3 regions of the Pseudomonas sp. Irchel 3A5 genome follow, and region 2 is predicted to be linked to each of the others. Evidence: predicted binding sites of a transcription regulator. Region 2 holds the regulator's gene; each other region holds the start of a gene.
What was found. The regulator sigma-54, encoded in region 2, starts transcription at its own class of promoters, with help from an activator protein. The targets are predictions, from matches to a motif close to ANTGGCATNNANNTTGCTNT.
Positions count from the first base shown of each region.

Region 1 (5,798 bases), on a different contig from region 2:
ACGACTGGCGTCGGGGGGCCGGTGACGCAAGCCACAGGCAAACAGCCCCGGGCACTTAGCTCGGTCTATAAACGCGCACATTGGCATACCCCTCACTGAGCAAATGGTGAGCATGCAGGCGACTCATGACGCCTTTGTCGCAATACAACAGGTACTGGCGCGTGTTATCCAGTTCCTTGAAGCGGCTGTTCAATGCATAGAACGGCAGCGCCTGTACTTCAATACCAGGCAATACCAGCGGCTGATCTTCCTGAGCATCCGGGTGACGGATGTCAACGATGACCTGCCCTGCCAGTGCCTGACTGACTTCTTCTATCTCGACACTCTGGCTCAGATCGTCAATCACACGATCGATCGAAACCAGTTTGGCGTTCTCCAGCGCTCGCTCGAGAACCGCCATGTCGAACTGTTGCTCTTCGTACTCAACGCGGTTGCGCTTGGCGTTGGTCTTGGGGTTGATCGAAATCACCCCGCAATACTCAGGCATGTGCCTGGCGAAATCGGCAGTACCGATTTCAACCGCCTGATCGACGATGTCCTGCTTGTGGCTGGTGATCAACGGGCGCAAGACCAGCTTGTCAGTCGCGGCGTCAATCAACGACAGGTTCGGCAACGTCTGGCTGGCAACCTGTGAAATCGCTTCGCCGGTAACCAGCACATCGATATCAAGACGGTCAGCGATAGAGGATGCAGCGCGTAACATCATACGCTTCAAAACTACACCCATATGACTGTTATCGACTTTCTGCAGTATTTCTCCGAGAACTTCCTCGAACGGCACGCTGATAAACAGCACGCGCTGGGAGCTGCCGTACTTCTTCCAGATGAAATGCGCGACTTCCATCACGCCCAGTTCATGGGCACGACCGCCCAGATTGAAGAAGCAGAAATGCGCCATCAGCCCGCGACGCATGACCTGATAGGCCGCCACGGTCGAATCAAAACCGCCGGACATCAATACCAGGGTCTGTTCGAGGGCGCCTAACGGGTATCCGCCGACACTGTTGTGCTGGCTGTGGATGACAAACAACCGTTTGTCGCGAATTTCCATTCGCACCACGATTTCCGGCTTTTTCAGCTCGATACCGGCTGCACCGCACTGCTTGCGCAACTGGCTACCGACGTACTTTTCGACATCCATGGAGCTGAATGCGTGCTTGCCGGCGCGCTTGCAGCGCACTGAAAACATCTTGCCCGGCAGCAAATCGGCGTAGTGCAGTTTGCACTTGGCAACGATGTCGTCCATGTCGCCCAGCGGGTATTCGGCAACCTGAAGAAAATTGGCGATGCCCGGCATGCAGCTCAGGCGGTCGGTCATGTCCTGCAGGGCCTTGGGGTCGGTCAGTTTCGTCTGAACCTCGAGGTTGTCCCACGAGCCATCCACCACCAGCACCGGGTCCAGATCACGGAGCACGGTGCGGATGTTCTTGGCCAGCTGGCGGATGAATTGCTTACGCACCGGCGGGCTTTTGATGATGATTTCGGGGAAGACTTTTACGATTAGTTTCATGAAAACAGCGCGCGAGGTGCCAGCCGAAAAAGAGGGGGCGGGATTATAGCGGAAATTGCTCAAGGTTTAACCAGTTATCGTGCAACCAATCATCGATGCACCAAAAAAGACCTGACGCCCATTATCAAGCCTCATTGTGGTGCGCCGAATTCTAAAATCGTCGATTTTTATCCCCGAATTGCTAGCGTTTCGGGCATAAAACCCATCTCGGGGCACTGGCATGCAATTTGCTCCCTTGTGAGGCAGGTTGCCTTGGCAGAGTATTTGCGCCGGCATCACCCAAATTCTAAGGGCCCAAACCATTAAATAGGCCCGAAGCCACCCGGAGGACACCATGTCGAAGTCGGTTCAACTCATCAAAGATCATGACGTTAAGTGGATTGATCTGCGCTTCACGGACACTAAAGGTACACAGCACCACGTGACCATGCCGGCTCGTGATGCGCTGGAAGACGACTTCTTCGAAGTCGGCAAGATGTTCGACGGCTCCTCCATCTCTGGCTGGAAAGGCATCGAAGCCTCCGACATGATCCTGCTGCCGGACGACGAAACTGCCGTTCTCGATCCGTTCACCGAAGACCCAACCCTGATCCTGGTTTGCGACATCATCGAACCTTCGACCATGCAAGGTTACGACCGCGACCCACGCGCTATCGCTCACCGCGCTGAGGAATACCTCAAGTCGACCGGTATCGGTGACACTGTATTCGCCGGTCCAGAGCCAGAATTCTTCATCTTCGACGAAGTGAAGTTCAAATCCGATATCTCCGGTTCCATGTTCAAGATCTACTCCGAACAAGGTTCGTGGATGTCCGACGCCGATATCGAAGGCGGTAACAAGGGCCACCGTCCAGGCATCAAAGGCGGTTACTTCCCGGTTCCACCATTCGACCATGACCACGAAATCCGCACCGCAATGTGCAACGCTCTGGAAGAAATGGGCCAGACCGTAGAAGTTCACCACCACGAAGTGGCGACTGCTGGTCAGAACGAAATCGGCGTGAAATTCAACACGCTGGTTAAAAAGGCTGACGAAGTTCAGACCCTGAAATACGTTGTTCACAACGTTGCTGACGCTTACGGCCGCACCGCGACCTTCATGCCTAAGCCTCTGTACGGCGATAACGGTTCAGGTATGCACGTTCACATGTCCATCTCCAAAGATGGCAAGAACACCTTCGCAGGCGAAGGCTATGCCGGTCTGTCCGACACCGCTCTGTACTTCATCGGCGGCATCATCAAGCACGGTAAAGCACTGAACGGCTTCACCAACCCGGCTACCAACTCCTACAAGCGTCTGGTTCCAGGCTTCGAAGCTCCAGTGATGCTGGCTTACTCGGCTCGTAACCGTTCCGCTTCGATCCGTATTCCTTACGTCAGCAGCCCTAAAGGCCGCCGTATCGAAGCTCGCTTCCCGGATCCATCCGCCAACCCTTACCTGGCTTTCGCAGCACTGCTGATGGCTGGCCTGGACGGCATCCAGAACAAGATTCACCCAGGCGACGCCGCTGACAAAAACCTGTATGACCTGCCGCCTGAAGAGGCCAAAGAGATCCCACAAGTTTGCGGCAGCCTGAAAGAAGCCCTGGAAGAGCTGGACAAAGGTCGTGCGTTCCTGACCAAAGGCGGCGTTTTCAGCGACGACTTCATCGACGCTTACATCGCTCTGAAAAGCGAAGAAGAAATCAAAGTACGCACGTTCGTACACCCACTGGAATACGAGCTGTACTACAGCTGCTGATCCAGTCGCGTCAGCAACTTTGACGCACAAAAGAGGCCTCCTTCGGGAGGCCTTTTTTATGGGCGGGGTTTAATATCCAGTAAATATTTGTTGCCTGAAGCGCTTTGCGCGAGTCCATGCTGTCGTATCGAGAACGCCGCCCCTGTAGGAGCGCACGAGCACCGCGAGGCCGCGATAGCGTTCTGTCTGATGTACTGCTATCGCGGCCTCGCGGTGCTCGTGCGCTCCTACAGATTCACTATCAAATTACATCCCGATTCAGAAAAGAGAAAAAGAGAGATGACCAATAAACCACGACTGCTTTTCCTCTGCGCCACCCTTGCCAGCCTGACCGCCTGCTCAGCCACACCGACGTCCTCACCCGCCCCTGCCCCCCTGGCACCTTTGATGGCAACGATCAGCGAACGCCTTGCCATTGCAGATCAGGTCGCGCTGACCAAATGGGACAGCGGGAAACCGATTCAAGACAGCCCACGCGAAGCTCAGGTCATCGCGGCAGCCGCAAAGCTTGCACCGACCTACAACCTGGATCCACAGGAGGTCAGCCAATTCCTCGCCGCGCAGATCGAAGCGAACAAGCTGGTGCAGTACGCACTTCTCGCGAAATGGCACGAAGCCGGCAAGGCGCCGGACACCCAAAGGCCGGATCTGGTCGGCCAGATCCGCCCACAGCTGGATCAACTGCAAACGCGACTGCTGCGCGAATACTCAGCCTTTGCGATGTACCGTCAGGACCCACACTGCCCAAACTGGCTGATTCAACAGTCCCGGGCGCAAGCCAAAGACCCGATTCATGATCTTGCGCTGACTCGCGCAGTAGGCGAGCTGTGCGTGATCCGTAAATGATCGCAAGCCGCATAAGCTGATTTATGTTCTATGCTGCGCCCATTACACCGCCAATCGCATCAACGCCACGGAGCCTGCATGCGCCGAAGCCTCATCTGTCTGCTGCTGTTGATCGCATTGCCCGCAGCAGCGCAGATCTACAAATACACCGATGCCAACGGTAACGCCGCGTTCAGCAATCAGCCGCCTGATGGCGTGAAGGCCAAGGTTGTCGAACTGCCGCCGCTCAATAGCGTTGATACCCAGAAAATGGCGACTCCGGTGACACCGCCGCAAAACCCGCAACCGCAGCCCCAGGCTCAGGCGCAGACGGGCTACGAAATCCTGGAGTTGACCGATCTTCCCGCCGACGAGGCGTTACGCGCCAACAACGGCACCTTCACCGTCGGCGTATCGATCAAACCAAGACTGATGCCAGGGCACTTGCTGCAACTGCTGGTCGACGGCGAACTCTACGGCCAACCGGGCAACGTGCCGCGCCTGCAGGTCGTCAATATTGATCGTGGCGAGCACAGCTTTGCAGTGGCTGTGCTGGATAATGGCCGCATCATCCAGCAAAGCCCAACCATCACTCTGACGGTGCAGCGCGTTCATGTCGGCAAACCTTGAATCCCTAATGCGGGTCAGCATGGTTTTCTGCTTGCTGATTGCGCTGCCTGCTCCGGCACTGGCGGAGGTGTACACCTACACGGACGCCCAAGGTAATCGGGTTTTCACCGATCAGCCTCACAAGAACGCCAAGCGCGTGGAGATCCTGCCCAGTAACAACACCACCGGATCGCCACCAAGACGTACCGTTCAGCAAAGCGCGCCACCCAAGGCAAAACCCAAAGCGATATTTCGTTACGACCTGCTACGGATTCTGGTGCCAGAACCGGACGCGACAGTGCGCAGTGCTCAAGGCGAACTGATTGTCACCGTCACCAGCGACCCCGCTTTGCAACCCGGTCATAGCTATCGGCTTCTGGTTGATGGCCAGCCTTACGCCCAAGCCGGACGAAGCCCTGTTTTTCCGTTGAAGAATGTGGATCGAGGCACCCATCAGGTCGCGGTGGAGATTCTCGATGAGACGGGACGCGTGCTGGAAAAAACGCCCAACCAGCCCTTCCATATGCTGCGTATTTCGTTGGCGCAAAAGCGTCTGGCCAATCCCTGCGAACCCGCTGAATATGGCATACGACCCGAGTGCCCTCTGAAAAACAAACCAGAAGAAGAAAGCAGCATCCTGCCTTTCTTTTGATTCAGATCCACACCCTGAAACACTAAAGCCCTAAATTGGTGCAAGATATTGCAAGCCAACAGAAGGCCGACCCCATTTTGGTTCGAAAATGCTCCGCACCAATGAACCATTCAAACGCACTGTCCAAAAAAAGCCCGATTTTGCGAATTAAACGCTTCTTTTCGGAGCCTTGGTTTGGTTTTTGCAACTTGGCTATAACAGCACCTTTATCTGCACTGGATACAAACGTATCAGTGGCGTTACCCACGCTGGAGAAGACCAACCAGCGCCTGCGACCCGAGGCTCGCCTGGAATCGCAATGAGCCAAAAGAGGTCAACGACTTTCATGACTATCAGCGACGCGCTGCACCGTTTGTTACTCGACAACCTGACCACTGCCACCATTCTGCTCAATGCTGACCTGCGCCTTGAGTACATGAACCCGGCAGCGGAAATGCTGCTGGCCATCAGCGGTCAGCGCA
Region 1 covers NZ_FYDU01000017.1:12,453-18,250, reverse strand. The annotation lists gene thiI (tRNA uracil 4-sulfurtransferase ThiI) at 56-1,510, opposite strand; gene glnA (glutamate--ammonia ligase) at 1,845-3,251, shown strand; gene CKW31_RS24510 (chorismate mutase) at 3,531-4,097, shown strand; gene CKW31_RS24505 (DUF4124 domain-containing protein) at 4,176-4,706, shown strand; gene CKW31_RS24500 (DUF4124 domain-containing protein) at 4,714-5,337, shown strand; gene glnL (nitrogen regulation protein NR(II)) at 5,663-5,798, shown strand, end outside.
Region 1: glnA (glutamate--ammonia ligase) is a predicted target of sigma-54. The motif match lies at 1,725-1,744, and genes of this name have one in related genera.

Region 2 (5,798 bases):
GCTCGTCCAGTACTACCTGATAAAGGGCTTCGTTGCTCGCGGCACTACGCAGGCGTTCACGCACTTCTTTGCGGTCGAGCATGCTGGCGATCTGGCGCAGCAATTCCAGGTGTGCATCGGTAGCCGCTTCCGGGACCAGCAGGACAAACAGCAAGTCAACGGGGGCGCCATCGATAGCGTCGAAATCTACAGGAGCGTTCAGGTGCAGCAATGCGCTGATGGGTGATTCACATCCCTTCAAACGACAGTGCGGAATGGCGATGCCATTACCAAAGCCGGTAGAGCCAAGTTTTTCACGGGCGACAAGGCTCTCGAACACGACTTGCGAGTCCAGATCAGGCACTTCTCTGCCGATCAGGTTGGCAATCTGTTCGAGGACTTTTTTCTTGCTGCCGCCCGGCACGTTCACGAGTGAACGGCCGGGGGTCAGGATATTTTCTAATCGGATCATGTTTTTGGGGGTATCAGCGAGCCGTTGCACCCTGAAGGAGGCTGAGCTGCTTTTCCTTATGCTTGAGCAGTTGTCTATCCAGCTTGTCGGTCAAAAGGTCGATTGCCGCGTACATGTCATCATGTTCCGCATTGGCGACGACCTTTGAGCCGGGGATGTGCAGGGTGGCTTCGATTTTCTGTTTAAGCTTCTCGACCTCCATGATGACCTGCACATTAGTGATCTTGTCGAAGTGGCGCTCCAGTCTGCCGAGTTTTTCGGTGATGTAGTCGCGTAGGGCGTCGGTCACATCCAGTTGATGTCCACTGATGTTGACTTGCATACCGCTTTCTCCTTATTGCCAGTGCATAAAGAGGCAGGCTTTTGCCTGCCACTGGAACGCTGTGGCTAGCAACCGGGTTGCGTAGAACCGATTCGGGCCAGTGCTCGGGCGGTTACTACTGTACCTCTCGTCACATCAGTCGCTTGCGTTCACTAGACGGCGCAATGCCAAGTGATTCGCGGTATTTGGCTACTGTGCGACGGGCTACTTGAATGCCTTGTGCCTCCAGTAAACCAGCGATCTTGCTGTCACTCAACGGCTTTTTCTGATTTTCCGCTGCAACCAGTTTTTTGATGATCGCGCGAATGGCTGTGGACGAACATTCACCGCCTTCGGAGGTGCTTACATGGCTCGAGAAGAAATATTTCAACTCGTAAATACCACGGGGGGTATGCATGAATTTCTGAGTGGTTACACGAGAAATGGTCGACTCGTGCATGCCTACGGCCTCTGCGATGTCATGCAGGACCAGTGGTTTCATCGCCTCATCGCCGTACTCAAGGAAGCCGCGCTGATGCTCGACGATCTGCGTTGCCACTTTCATGAGGGTTTCATTACGACTTTGCAGGCTTTTGATGAACCAGCGTGCTTCTTGCAGCTGATTGCGCATGAACGTGTTATCGGCGCTGGTATCGGCGCGGCGGACAAAACCGGCGTACTGCGGATTCACGCGCAAGCGCGGGACTGATTCCTGATTGAGCTCAACCAGCCAGCGTTCGTTGTCCTTGCGCACGATGACGTCAGGCACCACGTATTCAGCTTCGGTGGATTCGATTTGCGAACCGGGGCGAGGGTTGAGGCTTTGCACCAGCTCGATGACCTGCCGCAGTTCATCTTCCTTGAGCTTCATGCGGCGCATGAGCTGCGAGTAGTCGCGGCTGCCCAGCAGGTCGATGTAGTCACTGACCAGTCGCTGTGCTTCGCTGAGCCAACGGGTTTTTGCCGGGAGCTGACGCAATTGCAGGAGCAGGCATTCGCTCAGGTTGCGCGCGCCGATACCGGCGGGCTCAAACTGCTGAATGCGGTGCAGCACGGCTTCAATCTCGTCGAGCTCGATATCAAGCTCGGGATCGAAGGCGTCGAGAATCTCTTCCAGAGTCTCGTCCAGATAGCCCTGGTTATTGATGCAATCGATCAGGGTCACGGCAATCAGGCGGTCGGTGTCGGACATCGGCGCCAGGTTCAACTGCCAGAGTAAATGGCTTTGCAGGCTCTCACCGGCAGAGGTACGAGTGGTGAAGTCCCACTCGTCATCATCATTGCTGGGCAGGCTGCTGGCGCTGGTTTGATAGACGTCTTCCCACGCGGTATCGACCGGCAGCTCGTTGGGGATGCGCTCGCTCCAGTCGCCTTCTTCCAGATTGTCCACAGTAGGAGCGGACTCCTGATAAGTCGGCTCCTGGACATCAGGATTAGGTTTCTGCTCGATGTTGTCAGCCAATGGGTCGGCGTTGTCGAAATCGTCGCCTTCTTCCTGGCGTTCCAGCATAGGGTTCGACTCCAGTGCCTCCTGGATCTCCTGCTGGAGGTCCAGTGTCGACAATTGGAGTAAGCGGATGGCCTGTTGCAGCTGCGGCGTCATCGTCAGCTGCTGGCCCATTCTCAAGACTAGCGATGGTTTCATGGCTGGGGCTTAACACCTTATTCGCCGGCGCACATGCGCCATCCACTACCGAGCGCCTGGGCGCGTACATAAGCAAATTATATGCCTGAAACTGAAGTGTTTGACTAGAGCGTGCTGGCATTTAATAACCATCAGCACCAAGGCCCAGTCCTGCCCGCCTTGAAAGCCGGGCACCACAGTTCTTTTTACAGGCGGAACTCGTGGCCGAGGTAAACCTCTTTCACCAGCTGATTTGCGAGAATGGTTTCCGAATCGCCTTCGGCAATCAACTGCCCGTCGTTGACGATGTAGGCGGTTTCACAGATGTCCAGGGTTTCACGGACGTTGTGATCGGTGATCAATACGCCGATGCCCTTGGCTTTCAGATGGTGGATGATCTGTTTGATATCGCCTACGGAAATCGGGTCCACGCCTGCGAACGGTTCGTCGAGCAGGATGAATTTCGGTGAGGTAGCAAGTGCGCGTGCGATTTCCACCCGGCGGCGCTCACCACCGGACAGGCTCATGCCCATATTGTCGCGGATATGAGTGATGTGAAATTCCTGCAGCAGGCTTTCCAGCTCCTTGCGGCGTCCGTCACGGTCCAGCTCCTGGCGAGTTTCGAGAATCGCCATGATGTTGTCGGCTACCGACAGCTTGCGAAAGATCGAGGCTTCCTGAGGCAGATAGCCAATACCTGCGCGTGCGCGGCCGTGCATGGGCTGGTGGCTGACATCCAGGTCGTCGATCAGCACTCGCCCTTGATCAGCCTGAACCAGGCCGACAATCATGTAGAAGCAGGTGGTCTTGCCAGCGCCGTTAGGCCCTAGCAATCCTACGATCTGACCACTTTCGATGGACAGGCTCACATCGCGAACGACCTGACGGCCCTTGTAGCTCTTAGCCAAATGCTGGGCTTTCAGCGTCGCCATTTACTGGGCCTTCTGCTGGTCGGTTTTCTTTTTCGGCTGGATAACCATGTCAATACGCGGGCGTGGTGTTGTCACCTTGCTGCCGCCATTGGCACGACCAGCGCTGACGATCTGTTTGACCGTGTCATAAACGATCTTCTCGCCTTCGGACGTGTTGCCATCGTTGATGACCTTGGCCTTGTCGATCAGAACGATACGATCCTGCGCAGCGTAGTACTGGATAGTGATCGCGTAGGCTTGAACGATAGGCTTGTCTACAGACGGCTTCTGCTCGTAGTACGCGAGGTTGCCGACCGATGTGAACACATCGACTTCACCTTGGGCATTACGTGTGATGGTCACGGTATTACCGGTGATCTTCATCGAGCCCTGGGTGATGATTACGTTGCCTTTATAGGTGGCAACGCCTTTCTTGTCGTCGAGTTGTGCGTCGTCGGACTGAATGTGGATCGGCTGATCGCGATCAGTCGGCAGGGACCAGGCGCTCGCGCTTCCCAGTGCTGCACCCAGGCCAAGCAAAAAAGGAAGGGTTTTAACGAGCCTCATACTGTCCTCTTACATTAGATAGCAGGTCCATCCTGCTGTCGTTCAAATACGCTTTCATTCCCTTGGCCGTAGTCACACCGCCCGCGCCGTCGATTCTAACGGCTTGCTCGGTCTGCGCATATTGCTTCTGCGGGAATACGGTCATTCGACTGCTGGTGATAATGGTCGTACGTTTTTTTTCGTCTGTTCGTGCTACGCGAACCGAGTCAATCAGTTCGACTTGCTCGCCACCAGGGGAAACCTCACCCGTTTTGCTCTGGATATGCCAGGGAAAGAGGGTGCCACGGTACATCTGCAAGTCTGGCGTGGTGAGCATTGTTACATCGGTGGCCTTGATGTGCTCGACCTTGTCTGCTGTCATTTCGTACTGCAACTTGCCATCCGGCAAATACTGCACGCTATGCGCATTGATTGCGTAAAAATCGATGGCGCTTTCGTCCACCGTTGCAGCCGGTTGCTCCATGAAGCTTTCCGGGCTGATGTTCCAATAACCTGCGGCTGCCAGCAAAAATGCCAGCACGCCGAGGATCAGAAACGTTCGAATTCTTTTGCTAAGCATAAATGGCTTCTGTCTATAAGTAGGCTGCGTGGGCGGCTTCAAGGCTGCCTTGAGCGCTCATGATCAATTCACAGAACTCGCGAGCTGCGCCTTCGCCGCCGCGTGCCTGGGTAATGCCGTGGGCATGTTGCCGGACAAAAGTTGCTGCATTGGCCACCGCCATGCCAAGACCGACACGCCGGATGACTGGCAAGTCTGGCAGATCATCACCCAGATAGGCGACCTGTTCGTAATTCAGGCCGAGCTGGCCGAGCAGTTCGTCGAGAACCACAAGCTTGTCTTCGCGGCCCTGATAAAGATGCTCAATGCCGAGATTCTTGGCACGGCGTTCAACGACCGGCGTCTTGCGGCCGCTGATAATGGCCGTTGCCACGCCCGAGGCGATCAGCATTTTAATGCCTTGGCCGTCCAGAGTGTTGAAAGTCTTGAATTCGCTACCGTCTTCAAGGAAATACAGGCGACCGTCGGTCAGTACGCCGTCGACGTCGAAGATGGCCAGTTTGATATTTTTACCGCGTTGCAGCAGATCGGTAGTCATTTGCACATCTCCATTACATGACGCCTGCGCGCAACAGGTCCTGCAGGTTGAAAGCTCCGACCGGATGATCATTTTCGTCAACGACGATGAGTGAGCCGATCTTGTTGTCTTCCATGATTTTCAATGCTTCAGCTGCAAGCATCTCAGGGCGGGCCGTCTTGCCGTGAACGGTCATCACGTCATCAATAGTCGCCAGGCGAATATCAATCGGACGATCCAGAGTGCGGCGCAGATCGCCGTCAGTGAATATCCCGGCCAGTCGTCCATCAGTCTCGATAACCGCCGTCATGCCCAGGCCCTTGCGGGTCATTTCCATCAGTGCGTCGCGGAGCAGGGTGCCACGCTGTACTTTCGGCAGTTGTTCGCCGACGTGCATGACGTGCTCGACCTTGAGCAGCAAGCGTCTGCCCAGCGCGCCACCCGGATGCGAAAAAGCGAAGTCTTCAGCCGTGAAGCCCCGGGCTTCCAGTAGCGCTACTGCCAGGGCGTCGCCCATGACCAGTGCCGCAGTCGTCGAAGAGGTCGGAGCCAGATTCAGCGGGCAGGCTTCATGCTCTACGCGGGCACTCAGATTGACGTCGGCTGCTTCAGCCAGGGTTGAACACGGGTTGCCCGTCAGACTGATCATCTTGATGCCGAGACGTTTGATCAGGGGCAGCAAGGTGACGATTTCAGCCGTTGTTCCCGAATTTGACAGGGCGAGGATGATGTCATCGCAGGTGATCATGCCCATGTCGCCATGACTGGCTTCGGCAGGGTGAACAAAAAACGAGGTGGTGCCGGTGCTCGCCAGAGTAGCAGCGATTTTTTTTCCGATATGTCCTGATTTACCCATGCCCACCACGAC
Region 2 covers NZ_FYDU01000008.1:164,102-169,899, reverse strand. The annotation lists gene ptsN (PTS IIA-like nitrogen regulatory protein PtsN) at 1-451, opposite strand, end outside; gene hpf (ribosome hibernation-promoting factor, HPF/YfiA family) at 465-773, opposite strand; gene CKW31_RS15180 (RNA polymerase factor sigma-54) at 904-2,397, opposite strand; gene lptB (LPS export ABC transporter ATP-binding protein) at 2,583-3,308, opposite strand; gene lptA (lipopolysaccharide transport periplasmic protein LptA) at 3,309-3,854, opposite strand; gene lptC (LPS export ABC transporter periplasmic protein LptC) at 3,841-4,413, opposite strand; gene CKW31_RS15160 (HAD family hydrolase) at 4,427-4,951, opposite strand; gene CKW31_RS15155 (KpsF/GutQ family sugar-phosphate isomerase) at 4,965-5,798, opposite strand, start outside.

Region 3 (5,798 bases), on a different contig from region 2:
CGGGTTTGGCGCCTGGTTCGAAGAGTCAACCCGTAGATTCTGGGAGACACCCGTTACCACGTTACCGTTGGCATCAACGTTATAGCCCTGCAGGTTCATGCCGGAACTGTTGACGATGTAACCTTCTTTATCGGTATGAAAAGCACCCGCGCGAGTGTACAGCTTCTCGCCGTTGTTGCTGATCATGAAGAAACCATTACCGTTGATTGCCAGGTCGAGGCTGTTAGCGGTGCCGGTGGTCAAGGTGCCCTGAGTAAACTGCTGGGACACTGCTGCGGTTCTTACACCACTGCCAACGTTGGTATTGCCGGAAGTACCGCGAATGGATTGCGCGTACTGATCAGCAAACTCCACACGGGAAGATTTGAACCCATTGGTTGCAACGTTGGCAATGTTGTTGCCTGCTACGTCGAGGCTTTTATTTGCTGCGTAGAGCCCACTAAGACCGGTATTGAATGACATGTAACACTCCTTCGCCGTCGAGTCGGCTCTAAATTCCGATAGTTTGTACTTTGGACAGCGCGATACTTTGACCGCCCGCCAGATTTAGTGTCATCTCTCCACCACTGACCCCGGTGGTCACACTGTTGACCGTGGCAGGCAAGTATGTGGCGAGGCCTGTTGCAGTACCGTCAAGAGAACCTGAAGCCACAAAGCTGTAGTTGCCGGAAGCGACTTTTTCACCCGCTTCGTTGGTGCCGTCCCAAGTGAAACTTGAGGTACCCGCAGATTGGCTACCCATGTCCACTGTTTTGACCAGATTCATCTGCGCGTCATAAATCTTGACGTTGGTTGTCGTGCTGGATGAAGGCACAACCACCGACCCCGTCATGCCTTTCGCGGTATCAACCGAGGTTGCACCGGCATTGACAACCACTGAACGGCCGACCAGAGAAGAAGCCTGCAGGGCTTGAGACGACTGATAGAGGCCAGCAATGCCATCTACGGTAGTTGTCAGGTTCTGCATGCTTTCCAGGCTGCTGAACTGCGCCAACTGGGCAACGAATTCCCCGTTATCCTGTGGCTCCAGCGGGTTCTGGTTCTTCATCTGGGTAACCAGCAACTGCAGAAACGCATCCTTGCCTAACGCGTCATTGGAACTGGTCTTGGTTGCAGTCGGGTTTTGCAGCGAACTTATGAATTTCGCGGATACATCGTTTTCAACGGCCATTACGCGCCCCTTATCACTGACCGAGGGTCAGGACTTTTTGCATCATGGATTTGGCGGTGTTCATGATTTCCGCGTTGGTCTGGAACGAACGACTGGCAGAAATCATGTCGGCCATTTCTTCAACGACGTTCACGTTCGGGTAGTACACATACCCATTGCCATCGGCAGACGGATGATTCGGCTCGTAGCGCGCTTCGAGGTTGGAAGCATCTTCAATGATGCCGTTGACCTGTACACCCTGACCGGCTTCACCCTGATCCTGGAACAGCGAACCGCCGCCCTGCTGGCTTTGCTGGAAAACTGTCGCGAACACCGGGTGACGGGCGCGATAAGTCTGGTCCATGCTCGAAGACACAGTCTCGGCGTTGGCGATGTTACTGGCGGTGGTGTTCAACCGAGTGGTCTGAGCACTCATGCCGCTACCGGCAATGTTGAAGACGTTGGCTAGAGACATGAATTATTCTCCACGAAGGGCTGCAACCAACCCTTTGAATTTACTGTTGAGCAAGGTGAAGCTGGCCTGGAAACCGACGGAGTTTTCCGCGTAGTTGGCGCCTTCCACTTGAGCGTCGACGGTGTTCTGATCCAGCGACGGCGCCGACGGTGTGCGATACATCAGCGTGCCGTCGGTGTTGCCCATGCCTTCAGCTTCGATATGACGGTTGTTGGTCATATTCATCGCAAACTTGCCGCTCTTGACCTTGTCGCTTTCGGCGGCCAGCACAGAAGAGAAGTCCAGATCACGCGCCTTGTAATTCGGCGTATCGGCGTTGGTGATGTTGTTAGCCAGGACCTCTGCACGCTGAGCGCGGAAGCTGAGTGCCTTTTCGTGAATGCCTAGCGCTTTATCGAAGCTGATGCTCATTTCGGGAAACCTTTACCGGTTGACCAGATTTTCTTGATAGAGACATAGCAATCAGCGTGCCAATCTGTGGAAAGCCCATTTTCACAGGGCTGCAGGGCTGAGCGGCAGGGGTGATGCCAGAAAAGCGGCAAGTCATTTCCGCTGAGAGCGGCATAAGCGGCAAGGTGAGTGCCGTAAAGTTGCCAGTTGCCGGGGTATGCCTGCATTTCCGCTTTAGCCGCACCGACGCCTTCGCGGGCAAGCCTCGCTCCAACAGTCGCTATCCGTTGGAGCGAGGCTTGCCCGCGAAGGCAATGGAACAGCTAGCAAATCAACATCTGGCACATCCAAGCTCACCGAATGCGCTCAGTCACTGCAGGGTAAAAACAAAAAAAGAGACCCGAAGGTCTCTTTCCTGAACAACAAAGAAGCTTACTTGGCCTGGTAGATAATCCCCGGGCTGCATTGCACCATCTGGTAATGATCCGGCAGACCATTCAGCGCCTCGGAAGCACCGAGGAACAGATAGCCGCCCGGCTTGAGTGTGCCGTGAATGCGCAGCAGGATGTCTTTCTTCACTTCAGCCGAGAAGTAGATCAGTACGTTACGGCAAAAGACGATGTCGAACTTGCCCAGACTCGCGTAGCTGTCCAGCAGGTTAAACGCACGAAACTCGACCCGGCTCTTGATCGGAGCCTTGACGGCCCAGCGACCCGGCGACTTGACGTCGAAGTAGCGCTGCAAGCGGTCCGGAGACAAACCCCGACCGATTGCCAGGCTGTCGTACTCACCCGACTTGCAGTTGGTGAGCATCAGCCCCGACAAGTCAGTGGCAACAATCTGCGCACCGCTCTTCAACTGCCCGGAATTGCTGCGCTCAAACTCGTCGATGGTCATCGACAGCGAGTACGGTTCCTGACCCGAAGAGCAGGCGGCCGACCAGATGCGCAGGCGCTGACCGGGAGCAGCCTTGATGGCCTCGGGCAGAACCTTGTTCTTCATCACCTCAAACGGATAGGTGTCGCGAAACCACAGGGTTTCGTTGGTCGTCATCGCATCCACCACCTGCTCGCGCAAACCGCTGCGTGGCTGTGACTGGATGCGCTGGATCAGTTCGCCAAGGGTTTTGATACCTTGTTGTTCCATCAACTTGTTGAGGCGACTGGAAACCAGGTACTGCTTGTTCTCACCCAAAAGGATGCCACAGGCTTTTTCCAAAAATACCCGGAACTGCTCGAAATCCAAATTACCCGTAGCCAAGATGCCGCCTCTCAAATCATGTAAAACCACCAGGAACGACGCCCCTAGCTGATGTCTGCTGCCTTGATTCTGTCCACAACACGTGCGGCGAGGTCATCAGGCCGGAATTTGGCAAGGAAGTCATCCGCGCCAACTTTCTTCACCATAGCCTGATTGAACACACCTGACAGAGAAGTATGCAAAACGATGTGCAGTTTTTGCATCCGAGGGTCATTACGAATCTCGGAGGTGAGCGTGTAGCCGTCCATTTCCGGCATCTCAATGTCGGAAATCATCATCAGGAATTCTTCTTCAGGCTTCTTGCCTTCAGCGACCATCTGCTTGAGGTAATCCAGTGCCTGACGACCGTCGTTAAGCGCAACCACTTCCACGCCAACAGTCTGTAGACAGCGGCTGACCTGTTTGCGCGCCACTGAAGAGTCATCGACCGTCAGCACTCGCAGAGAAATGGCCTTGTGATGGGTTTCCTCGTCGATCACACCGACAGACACGGCTTCCGACATCGGTGCCACTTCCGCAAGAATCTTCTCGACGTCGATGATTTCCACCAACTGGTTATCGACCCGCGTCACCGCCGTCAGGTAGTGATCGCGACCCGTTCCCTTGGGTGGCGGATGGATCTCTTCCCAGTTCATGTTCACGATGCGCTCGACCGAGTCCACCAGAAAACCCTGAACCTTAGTGTTGTACTCAGTGATGATCACGAACGCGTTATCAATCGACATCTGCCCTGGCAAACCGGTTGCCATGGCGAGATCGAGAATCGGGATCGTCCCGCCACGAATGTTCGCAACGCCGCGCACAATCCGACTGGATTTAGGCATCACAGTGAGCTTGGGGCATTGCAGCACCTCCTTCACCTTGAAGACGTTGATCCCATAAAGCTGTTTGCCATTGAGACGGAACAACAAGAGCTCAAGGCGATTCTGCCCAACCAGCTGTGTTCGCTGGTTCACTGAATCCATTACACCGGCCATGCTGCGACTCCCCTATCAAAGTAACCATCGCCACAGCACCTGGTCAGGTAAGCGGCACGGGCCTTGCTTTTCATACGTCATGAATGCAAAAACGACAATTTCCCGACACGCCATCTTCAAGAACCGCATCTTGCTCTGTTCGCTGGCTTTGCTGTGTCTTTCTGCCTTGGTGAATACCAGTCGGGCAGACAGTTTCACATTGCCTGAACAACTTATCGGCGTCACTCAGGGGTTTCTTGAATTCACAGTTGAAGAGTATTTGGCGACTGCCCAGATCGAAGGGCGCTACGAAATTGAAGTGCGTCAATTGGACCCTCGTCTTCGCATGCCTTTTTGCGACAAGGAATTGACAGCAAGCCTTGAAAGTCCGCGCCCCGTAGGCCGCGTGACTACCCGGGTGCGCTGCGAGGGCTCGTCGCCCTGGACGGTGTTTGTACCCGCCCAGGTGCGGTTGTTCCGCAATGTGGTGACTGCCGTTCGCCCGCTCAAGCGTGACGCGGTGATTACCGAGCAGGACATCGCCATGCGCGAGCGCGACATTGGTTTGCTGGGTCAGGGTTTTCTATCCGCTGAAGATCAGGCCGTTGGGCAAAAGATCCTCCGACCAATGGTCATCGACCAAATCATTGCACCCAACTTTCTGGAACAGCCCCAGATGGTAAAAAAGGGTGATCAGGTGGTAATCACCGCTCGCAGCGGCTCCATCTCCGTGCGGATGCCGGGCGAAGCGTTGTCTGACGGGACGTTCAACGAACAGATACGGGTCAAGAACCTCAACTCAAAGCGCATCATAAAGGCCAACATTACCGGGCCTGGACAGGTGGAGGCCCCTATGTGATCAGCTATGCGGCGCGATAGAACACTGGCGTGAAACGCTTGTTTTTCCTAGACTGCGAAACAACTTCTGCGGTTCGAGGTCCATTGGCTGCGCAAAACGCAAATGGATTTCACTTAGCAGGCTAAAGTTTTTTTGCATTTGGTCGAAACCATGGCAAGCGTCCAATTACCCAGAGGTTTTTATCATGGTCATTGACTTCAACAGACTGAACAGCGGCAACGCGGTTAGCGGCACGACACGTACCAACAGCGTTAAAGAAACAGGCAAGACAGAAGCAGCGGTTAAAACCGGCGCACTGGAAAAAACCGCCAGCACCGGCGAATCCGTAAAACTGAGCAGTGAGTCTCAACAGTTGCAAAAGATCACTGACAAGCTGGGCGAACTGCCGACCGTCAACAGCGCCCGCGTGGCGGAGTTGAAACAAGCGATCGCAGATGGCAGCTATAAAGTGGACAGCAACCGTGTAGCCAGCAAGCTGCTTAATTTCGAAGCTTCGCGCTAGCCCAATGCTCGCGCGGTATCTTCTGGACGCTTAAAAACCAGAGCATGCGATGCAAGACACTACTTTGCTTCAACTGATGACCGAAGACATGGTCCCGGCCCAGCAACTGCTGGAAATACTGCAGGCAGAATCGCTTGCCCTGATCGGCCGCGACATGGCCGAGATGGAGCATGTTCTGGCTAAAAAGCAGGCGCTGGTGGTATTGC
Region 3 covers NZ_FYDU01000006.1:53,465-59,262, forward strand. The annotation lists gene flgE (flagellar hook protein FlgE) at 1-462, opposite strand, end outside; gene CKW31_RS11180 (flagellar hook assembly protein FlgD) at 491-1,171, opposite strand; gene flgC (flagellar basal body rod protein FlgC) at 1,185-1,625, opposite strand; gene flgB (flagellar basal body rod protein FlgB) at 1,629-2,036, opposite strand; gene cheR (protein-glutamate O-methyltransferase CheR) at 2,448-3,275, opposite strand; gene CKW31_RS11200 (chemotaxis protein CheV) at 3,320-4,252, opposite strand; gene flgA (flagellar basal body P-ring formation chaperone FlgA) at 4,332-5,090, shown strand; gene flgM (flagellar biosynthesis anti-sigma factor FlgM) at 5,275-5,592, shown strand; gene CKW31_RS11215 (flagella synthesis protein FlgN) at 5,642-5,798, shown strand, end outside.
Region 3: flgB (flagellar basal body rod protein FlgB) is a predicted target of sigma-54. The motif match lies at 2,081-2,100, and genes of this name have one in related genera.